Regions from separate parts of the Eubacterium sp. BIOML-A2 genome, predicted to be linked through region 2. Evidence: a T-box and tRNA genes for the amino acid it is inferred to sense, from the RefSeq annotation. Region 2 holds a T-box; the other holds one or more tRNA genes.

Region 1 (5,256 bases), on a different contig from region 2:
ATCTAATATTGTAGGCAGTAAGGTACTGGGTCTGAATGAGTCGTCTAATACAACGGCCAAGAATACGGCTCCGGTTAACAGCAGTTCTCTTACCAAAACATCCAGTGTCATCACATCGGATGTGTCCGGTGTTGTGGAGAGCGTTATGCCTTCCATTGTTTCAATCACCAATATGAGCGTCCAGCAGGTGCAGGATTTCTTCGGAGGCATATCTCAGCAGCAAAGCGAGAGTGCAGGTACGGGTATTATCATAGCCCAGAATGACTCGGAACTTCTGATTGTAACGAACAATCATGTGGTGGAAGGCAGTGAGACACTGACAGTTACATTCGATGACGGCACAAGCCTTGAGGCAGATATTAAAGGGACAGACCCGTCCCATGACCTGGCAGTCATTGCCGTGCCGCTGGATACGATTTCCAAAGATACAATGGATAAGATTGCAGTAGCTACCCTGGGAGATTCTACTCAGTTGAAAGTTGGGGAGCCGGCCATTGCCATCGGAAACGCACTCGGATACGGCCAGTCTGTTACGACTGGTGTTATAAGCGCGACGGATCGTGAGAGTACGACTACAGACACTATGACAGGTGAAACAACAACCAGCGATGTCAGACTGATTCAGACAGATGCAGCGATCAATCCAGGTAACAGCGGCGGCGCTTTGGTGAATGCAAACGGAGAGGTTATCGGAATTAACTCCTCCAAACTCGTAGGAAGCTCTGTTGAAGGTGTCGGCTACGCAATTCCGATCAGCGATGTGTCAGATATTATTACAAATCTCATGAATCAGCAGACAAAATCCAAAGTTGCGGAAGCAGACAGAGGATATCTGGGAATCGAAGGTATTGATGTGACCTCTGAGAATGCACAGAGATTTAATATGCCGCTTGGCGTTTATGTGACAGATGTTACCAGCGGAGGCGGAGCAAAAGCAGCTGGAATGACAAAGGGCGGAGTTATAACAGCATTGAATGGAACTACCATTGACAGCATGAATACACTGAAAGAACAGTTAAGATATTATGCAAAAGGTGACACCGTGACGCTGACGGTTCAGGTTCCAGGAAGTAACGGGGAATACACTGAAAATACCTATCAGGTAACATTAGGTGCAAAGGCGGAATAGCCATATAGGAACGCAGATATATACCTGCAGGACCTCTTCGATGTATTTCCTGCAGGGATAAAAAGAACACACAGCGGCAGATACCGCATAAATACAATACAGGACGCAGCCTTTATGGTAAGGCAGCGTCCTGTATTTTAAACTTATAAACCGTTCGTATGAAGAGTTTACATCAACTGACAGAGCCTGCTGATGCCACTTTATTTACAGCCGCAGTCCTGACGAATATCGAATTCAGGATTGATGGCATAGAAGTTTTTACTGTCCAGATTATCCTGAACGATACGCAAACTTTCTCCGAATCTCTGATAATGAACAACCTCACGTTCTCTCAGGAAACGAATAGGATCACAGACTTCTGGGTCTTTCACCAGTCTCAGGATATTGTCATAAGTAGTTCTAGCTTTTTGTTCTGCAGCCATATCTTCATGGAGATCGGTGATTGGATCGCCTTTTGACTGGAACACAGTTGCTGTCCACGGCATTCCGCTCGCCGCCTGCGGCCAGAGCGCAAGGGTATGGTCTACATAATAGGTACCGAAGCCGGATTTCTCAATTTCTTCCGGTGTCAGGTTTCTGGTGAGCTGATGGACAATGGCACAGATCATCTCCATATGAGCCAGTTCTTCCGTACCGATATCTGTCAGAATACCGGTCACCTCTTTGTAAGGCATTGTGTATCTCTGAGAAAGATAGCGCATGGAAGCAGCGAGTTCGCCGTCGGGTCCCCCGAATTGTGTAATAATGATCTGAGCAATTTTCGGGTTGGTCTGTGTAATTTTTACTGGATACTGCAGTCTTTTTTCATAACCCCACATATACTAACATCCTCCTTCCTGCCATGGCCATGGCTCATTGATCCAGTCCCACCTGTCAGCGCAGGAATAGACAGTGGTATCAATTGTAAGAGGACCATAGTATGCGGCATATTCTTTCAGAGCCTCATTTCTCATGCGGCTGTACTCGCGAAAATAAGCGAGTGCATCTTCATCGCAGGGGTGGGTATCAAGAAAAAGTTTCACGTCATCCACCGCGAAGCTGACCGCATTGATATGGTCAAGTAAATCTTTTTTGCATGGACGTTCACTCATCGATTACACCCTCCTCTTCCATGAAATGGTTTTGAGAGGTCTTCAAAAATTGTACCTCTCTGGAAGCCTTTACAAGGTTCGTATAAATTCCGCCATTTCTGCCAGGGCACGTATGCCATAGCAATTGGGAAATCTTCCAATGCATCATAACGGCATCCACACGGCTGTGAGGGATGGCGTTCCGGAGTGCGGCATTCACACTGTTCTGGTTTGTGGTGTTCCGGATGATGTCCGCATGGTTCCGGAGTGCGGCAACCGCGCTGTTCTGGTTTACGTGGTTCTGGAGTGTGGCAACCGCACTGTTCTGGTTTACGGGATTCTGGAGCGCGGCAACCGCACTGTTCCGGTTTACGTGGTTCTGGAGTGCGGCAACCACATGGTTCTGGTTTGCGTGGCTCTGGAGTGCGGCATCCACAAGGCTCCGGTGCTCCGCACTGGCGGTCAGTTCTTGGCATGGGGGCAGGTGCAGGACGGCAGTTATTATTACCGTTCGGCATGCTGCGGCAGTTATTATAGTTCATTTGTCTGCCGTAGCGCATATTGTTTTGACAATTCGCCATTTGCGATATCTCCTTCCATATCATTTACAATATTATAGTATGGAAGAAAATTAAAAAGGTTCCACTTTACAATTTGGCAAAAGTCTTATATAATAGAACAAGTGAGGCGGGGTGTGGCTCAGTTTGGTTAGAGCGCACGGCTGGGGGCCGTGAGGTCGCAGGTTCGAATCCTGTCACCCCGATCAGAGTAGCAGTGCTTCTTATGCACTGCTTTTCTTATGTTAAACATGTTATTTGGAATTGATCATTTTTGGCCAAAAATCATGCCAATTTCCCTTCTTTTAAAAAAAGTTGTTTTTATATGTAAAAAAAGCTATAATATAGGACAAGTTATATAGTAGAGTATCCTTTGATACGCGGTAGAACAGGATGGCATAATAAAAGGAGATAAATTTTTATGTGTGGATTTGCAGGATTTGTAGGAGAAGTTGAAGATAGAGAACAGGTACTGGTCAATATGATGAACACGATCGTACACAGAGGACCGGACAGTGAGGGCAGGTATGTGGATGAGGATGCGGCGCTGGGTTTTAGACGGCTGAGCATCATTGACCTCTCATCGGTGGGAGACCAGCCGCTTTACAATGAGGATCGCAGCATGGTGCTGGTGTTTAACGGAGAGATATATAATTACCAGGACCTGCGGAGTGACCTGGTGGAGGCCGGGCATATATTTGTATCAAATACGGATTCTGAGACGCTTCTGCACGGTTATGAGGAGTGGGGCGAGAACCTTGTGGACAGGCTGCGCGGGATGTACGCATTTGCAATCTGGGACATCAAGAAGAAAAAACTTTTTGCGGCAAGGGATATTTTTGGCATTAAGCCGCTATATTATGCACAGATGAATGGTACACTGATGTTCGGCTCAGAAATCAAGTCATTTATGGAGCATCCAAAGTTTGATAAAGTCTTTAATGAGGCGGCCCTTGGAAATTACCTCTCTTTTCAGTTTGTACCCACAAATGAGACTTTCTTCAAGGGGGTATTCTGTCTTCAGCCGGGCCATTATTTCACATATGAAAACGGAAAGATGGAGATAACCAGGTACTTTGAACCGCATTTTACGGGGAACAGCAGGAAGTCCTTTGAGGAGATTGTGGAAGATATCGAACACGTTATGAAAGAGTCGGTGGAAAAACACAAGATCAGTGATGTTGAGGTTGCGTCCTACCTTTCAAGTGGCGTGGATTCCAGTTATCTGACGTATCTGGGGCAGGTGGACCGTACCTTTACCGTAGGGTTTGACGAGGGGAAATACAGTGAGATTCAGGATGCAAAGGAATTTGCGGCAAGCATCAATATGCAGAACGATGCAAAGGTAATTACGCCGGAGGAATATTGGGACAAATTATCGGATATCCAGTATTATATGGATGAACCGGTGGCTGATCCGGCTGCTATCGCCCTGTATTTTTTGAGTGAAGAGGCTGCCAAGAAGGTAAAAGTAGTACTTTCGGGAGAAGGCTCTGACGAGCTTTTCGGAGGCTATAACATATATTGTGAACCGTTGGAGCATACCGCATTTAATAAGATTCCCATGTGCATCAGAAGAGTGCTTGGTAAGTTTGCGGAGCGCTGTCTGCCAAGAGGAGTGAAGGGGAGAGGATTCCTGATGAGGCACGGCAAGACACTGGAGGAGCGTTATTTTGCAAATGCTACGAATATTTTTACGGAGAGAGAAGCCAGCCGCTTGCTCAAGAAAGGATGTGAGCCGGGGATTCAGAAGGTAACACGCCCGCTTTACGAACGGGTAAAGGGAAAAGACCCGGTAACGAAGATGCAGTATGTGGATCTGCATCTGTGGCTTGTGCACGATATCCTGATGAAGGGCGATAAGATGGGAATGGCTAATTCGCTGGAAGTCAGAGTGCCGTTTCTGGACAGGGAGGTGCTGGAACTGGCCGAGACCCTGCCGCTGGATTATAAAGTGCGCGCACCGAGGACTAAGGTGGCCCTGAGGGCGGCAGCAGATAAAGTAATACGGAGTAAGACAGCAGAAAAGAAAAAGCTGGGCTTTCCGATTCCGATCAGAGTTTGGCTGAGGGAAGAGAAGTATTATAATATAGTAAAAAAGATGTTTACATCCGAAGCGGCGGAGAAGTTTTTCAATACAGACATGCTGGTGAAAATGCTGGATGAGCATAAGGATGGTAAGAATACAAATGAGAAAACAGACAACAGCCGTAAGATCTGGACGGTCTATATTTTCCTTGTGTGGTATGACAGATTTTTTGAGCATGGCAAACCGGTGCATCCGGCTATGAGCAGCAGATAGGAAAAGAAGGACAGCCGGCCGGAGTCGATGGCGGCCGGCTGTTTTAGCGCGTCTGTTTTCGTAAAATGCCACAATAATACCTGGCAGGAGTAAACAGACGAGATCTTTTGTAAAAATTCAGGAACAGGGGAGATATCATGAGAAGCAGGACAGTGCAGCCGATTCGAAATAACGGGAGGAAGCGTGCAACGCCGCCGG
Region 2 (5,256 bases):
CTGGGGCTCAACACCGCCCTTAGCACAGAATACACCTACGGCACCATCCAGCACACGAAGTGAACGTTCAACTTCTACGGTAAAGTCAACGTGTCCCGGTGTATCGATGATATTAATTCGATGTTCCAGGGCACCCGGCTTTGGTTGCGTCTTTTCTTCCAAAGTCCAGTGACATGTTGTAGCAGCTGAAGTAATTGTGATACCTCTCTCCTGTTCCTGCTCCATCCAGTCCATGGTCGCAGTACCCTCGTGAGTATCACCTATCTTATAGTTTACACCAGTATAATACAGGATACGCTCAGTCAATGTTGTCTTACCAGCATCGATATGAGCCATGATCCCTATATTCCTGGTCCTTTCTAGTGGATATTCTCTTCCAGCCAAGATTTTTTCCTCCTAATTAAAAACGGTAGTGAGCAAATGCTTTATTTGCCTCTGCCATCTTATGCATATCTTCTTTCTTCTTCACTGATGAACCAGTGTTATTGGCTGCATCCAGAATTTCATTTGCAAGCCTTTCTTCCATTGTCTTCTCACCTCTGTTGCGAGAATAGGTTGTTAACCAGCGAAGTGCAAGAGCCTGTCTTCTGTCTGCTCTTACTTCGATCGGCACCTGATAAGTTGCACCACCGATACGTCTTGCCTTAACTTCGAGAACTGGCATGATATTGTTCATTGCTTCCTCGAAAACCTCGATAGCCGGCTTATCAGCCTTTGCCTCAACTCTCTCAAACGCTCCGTATACAATCTTCTGTGCTACACCCTTCTTACCATCTAACATAATGTTGTTGATAAGTTTGGTAACAACCTTATTGTTGTATATTGGATCCGCTAATACATCTCTTTTTTGAGTATGTCCTTTACGTGGCACGGTCCTTCCCTCCTTAATCATTATTTCCGGTCTCTGCCGGGATTAATTCATCGGTACTCACATGTGTCTTTCTATGGAAATCGCGCTTCATGTGCTCGTGGCCGCGGGACCTGTCTATAAACGTCAGCGCTTCATCAATTGAATGGACTAAGCGCCTGCATAAATCCGCAACCTACGATAATCATAGTTCTGTTTGTGATACGATTTAACTGTTTAGTTACATAATCTGCTAATTAGACAAACCTTTAAAAGCCGCTTTTATTTTGCGTCTTTTGGTCTCTTAGCGCCGTATTTAGAACGAGCCTGTCTTCTCTTAGCAACACCTGCTGTATCAAGTGTACCTCTTACGATATGGTATCTTGTACCTGGCAGGTCCTTAACTCTTCCTCCACGGATCAGAACAACACTATGCTCCTGCAGGTTGTGTCCTTCACCTGGGATATAGCTTGTTACTTCGATTCCATTAGAGAGACGAACTCTGGCGATTTTTCTCAGAGCTGAGTTAGGCTTCTTTGGTGTAGCTGTCTTAACAGCTGTACATACACCCCTCTTCTGTGGTGCAGATACATTCGTAGCACGTTTCTGCAGAGAGTTGTATCCTTTCTGAAGTGCCGGTGCTGTTGATTTCTTTTCAGAAGTCTGACGTCCTTTTCTAACTAACTGGTTAAATGTTGGCATTCTTTTTCACCTCCTATGATTCTTTCGTTTCCTTCTCACTTATGTGGAAAGGGGTTGCAGATAATCGTAATTATCTTGATTTACGCGCCAAAAAATAATGCCTTTTTATGCACGCTAAATTAGTTTATTACGTTTTTGCGGGAAAGTCAAGGGATTTTCGATGATTTTTACGGAACTTTTTTGTTTCTTGATGTTCAAAGGGGTCAGACCCCTCTGCAGAAGGGGCGGCCCCCTTTGCAGAAGGGACTGGCCCCTCCTCACAGTTTAGTACGCTTTTCCCCAGTAGACCATATGCTTCGCCGGTTTTCCGCAGCAGATGCACACGTCTGAGAGATGTTCTTCGTCATCCGGGATACATCTGGAAGATGCACCGCCTGTCTGGGTTTTGATTTCGTCTTCACAAGCCTCGTCACCACACCACATAGCTTTGATAAATCCACGGTTGCCCTGGAATTTTTCGTTCATTTCTTCCATCGTTACCGCACTGTCTATATGGGAATCCAGAAATGCTTTTGCCCTGTCAAACATATCTTTCTGGATTGTTTCCAGGATGTCGCCCAATTTTGTCGTAATCTCGTCCATGGATACGACGATTTTTTCTCTTGTATCGCGCCGTACTACTACAACCTGATTGTTTTCAATGTCTTTTGGACCGATTTCTATTCTGGTCGGGATGCCGAGCATCTCCTGCTCACTGAATTTCCACCCGGGACTCTTTTCCGAATCATCGATCTTCGCCTTATAGCCCGCATCCTTCAGGGCGCCAAGCAGTTCGTTCGCTTTCTCGAGAACGCCCTCTTTGTGCTGGGCGATCGGAATCACTCTCGTCTGGACAGGTGCAATTCTCGGCGGCAGCACCAGGCCGCTGTCATCGCCGTGCACCATGATAATGGCGCCGATGATTCTCGTGGACAGCCCCCAGGATGTCTCATATACACTGTGCAGCTCGTTGTTCTTATCCGCATATTTGATATCAAACGCATCCGGAAATGCACTTCCAAAGAAATGACTTGTTGCGGACTGCAGTGCCTTTCCATCGTGCATCAGCGCCTCCACTGTGTATGTGTCCTGCGCCCCGGCAAACTTTTCACTTTCTGTTTTCCGCCCGGAAATCAGGGGAATTGCCAGGTCATCCTGAATAAAGTCTCTGTATACATCACGCATGGTCAGTGTCCGCTGCTCCGCCTCTTCGTATGTTGCATGGATCGTATGTCCTTCCTGCCACAAGAATTCTCTGGAACGCAGGAAAGGTCTCGTGGTCTTTTCCCATCGCAATACGGAACACCACTGATTCCATACTTTCGGCAGATCCCGGTAAGACTGCACTGTTCTGCTCCACAAATCACAGAACATGGTCTCTGATGTAGGCCTGATGCAGAATCTTTCCTGCAGTCTCTCCAGGCCGCCGTGGGTCACCCATGCCACTTCAGGAGCAAATCCTTCAATATGGTCCGATTCCTTCTGAAGCAATGCCTCCGGGATCAGAACAGGAAGATAGACATTCTCTACTCCGGTCTCTTTAAACCGCCTGTCGAGGCCGCTCTGGATATTCTCCCAGATTGCATACCCATTGGGCAGATAATTCAGACATCCTTTTACTCCCGAATAGTCGCACAGCTTTGCCTCACGGACTACATCTGTATACCACTGTGCAAAGTCCTCGTCTCTTGATGTGATTGATTCAACCAGTTTCTTTTCCTTAGCCATAATATGTCTCCTTTTCCATTCTCCAGGGCCCCTGCCCGTATTTCATGTGTCAGAAAGTCGTGCTGTCCCGGTGTTTTTGTATACTCAGGTATCCCGGGTATGCCGGTTATACATTATTCTGCAGCTTGCTGCAGATCCGCCCGCAGGGCATGAGTTACGGGATGCCCTTTGGGTATACTTAAATATACAAAAACGCCGGGACCTTCTTCCCCTCCAAAAAGGGACCGAAAGTCTCGGCGGTACCACCCTAATTAACTGCATCTCCTGACGCAGCTCACTCAAACACCGTTAACGCCGGTTCTACGCCGTGCTTTCACACAGCAGCTCCCGGGCCGGTTCTATACATTCTCCGCAAAGGCCTCACACCTAACGGCCTCCTCTCTGTATCGTTTCCTGCATATACTATTCCCGTTCATCGCCTGTAGTAACTGTGATTCTACTCGAAAACCCTCTCTTTGTCAAGGGATTCTGCTCCGCTAATCTTGATCCTGACGGCTTCGCCTTGTATCAGTTCAGGAAAGTCTGTCCTGTTACGTTACCTTTCATTCCCTGCGGACTTATACAGTAACGTCATCTTATCCCTGAACCTGCAGCAGCTTCTGTTTCAGCTCGCCCTCCAGACGCATCATCTCCTGCTCTGCCTCACGGCGTTTCTGTCTGCCCTCCTGCTGGATGTGCATCACTTCGTCGAGCGTAGAAATCAGAGATTCGTTCGTCATCTTCAGCGTTTCAATGTCTACAATGCCGCGTTCTGACTCTTTGGCAGTTTCAACTGTTGCCATTTTCAGTTTCTCGGCATTCTTACGCAGCAGCTGATTTGTCATGTCTGTCACTTCGCGCTGGGCAGCAGCTGCCTGAGCCGAATGCTCCACACCGAGAGCCAGAACCATCTGACTCTTCCACAATGGTATGGTATTTACGATCGTGGACTGGATCTTTTCTACCATAAGGGTGTCATTCCCCTGCACGAGGCGGATCTGAGGCGCGGTCTGGATTGAAATGGTGCGGGTCAGCTCGAGGTCATGTATTTTCTTTTCAAATCTGTTGCACATGGAGTCCAGGTCTCTGGCAGCCTGTGCATCCTCCGGCAGTCCGTCTCTCTGGGCCTTATTCAGCAGTTCCGGAAGTTTCGTGGTGCGTACCTCCTGCAGTTTCTTTTTTCCTGCCAGTATATACATGGAAAGTTCTTTAAAGTAGGTCAGATTCACCTCATACATTTTATCCAGTATCGCAATATCTTTTAACAGCTGTACCTGATGGTTCTCAAGTACTTTACATATCTGGTTAATGTTTGTCTCCGCCTTAGTATACTTTGACTTCATGGCATTTATTTTGTTAGAAGTCTTCTTAAATATCCCCAGGAACCCCTTCTCTTCCTCTTCATCAAAATCCTTCAGCTCTTTCACTACGCCAGACAAAAGGTCTCCGATTTCCCCCAGGTCTTTCGTCTTAACGTTCTCCAGCGCCGTCTCAGAAAAGTCCGCCATCTTCTTCTGTGTGCCTGCCCCATACTGAAGAATAACGGAAGAATTGGTCAGGTCGATCTGGTTTGCAAAGTTATCGACTGCCCGTCTTTCTTCATCCGTCAATATGTTGTCATCAAATACAACTTCTTCTTTCTCCACGACCTCTACTGCCTGTTTTTGCTCCTGGAAAGGTTCCAGCGTCAGTTCAGGGGTTGCTGCAAATCCTTCAAATTCGTTGTTCATTTTACTTCCTCCATCCGGTAAGTCTGCATCTAATTTTTTTCTACTTTTTAAAATCGTCCTTGGTAAGTCCCTCCTGTGCCAGCATTGTGTTCAGAACCGATATATCGGCCGATACATTCCATGCCGTATCCTGGAACAGGCTGTCCAGAAGTTTCTCAAACGCTGCATTTAAAGTATCCAGAGTTTTCTCGATCTCACTCTTGGATGAAATAATATTGGCTCCCTGAACCGGCTGTGCATCCAGCTCCTCATAGGCCTCCAGAAGCTTGACTGTTGTCGGAAGATAATACT

Evidence for each region. A T-box is a leader RNA that pairs with one kind of tRNA and senses whether it is charged. The one in region 2 lies ahead of proS (proline--tRNA ligase), so its partner is inferred to be a tRNA-Pro.
Region 1: it has a tRNA-Pro gene. The T-box ahead of proS (proline--tRNA ligase) is inferred to sense a tRNA for this amino acid. The anticodon was not compared.

The regions. Positions count from the first base shown of each region.
Region 1 is NZ_WKZK01000022.1:43,206-48,461, forward strand. It holds gene GKG43_RS09845 (trypsin-like peptidase domain-containing protein) at 1-1,129, shown strand, start outside; gene GKG43_RS09850 (manganese catalase family protein) at 1,330-1,947, opposite strand; gene GKG43_RS09855 (spore coat protein CotJB) at 1,951-2,220, opposite strand; gene GKG43_RS23590 (spore coat associated protein CotJA) at 2,217-2,339, opposite strand; gene GKG43_RS09865 (hypothetical protein) at 2,360-2,818, shown strand; tRNA gene GKG43_RS09870 (tRNA-Pro) at 2,888-2,962, shown strand; gene asnB (asparagine synthase (glutamine-hydrolyzing)) at 3,178-5,058, shown strand; gene GKG43_RS09880 (putative peptidoglycan glycosyltransferase FtsW) at 5,196-5,256, shown strand, end outside.
Region 2 is NZ_WKZK01000004.1:84,978-90,233, reverse strand. It holds gene fusA (elongation factor G) at 1-384, opposite strand, end outside; gene rpsG (30S ribosomal protein S7) at 401-871, opposite strand; gene rpsL (30S ribosomal protein S12) at 1,130-1,549, opposite strand; gene proS (proline--tRNA ligase) at 1,814-3,256, opposite strand; T-box leader at 3,473-3,681, opposite strand; gene GKG43_RS02555 (toxic anion resistance protein) at 3,832-4,965, opposite strand; gene GKG43_RS02550 (5-bromo-4-chloroindolyl phosphate hydrolysis family protein) at 5,006-5,256, opposite strand, start outside.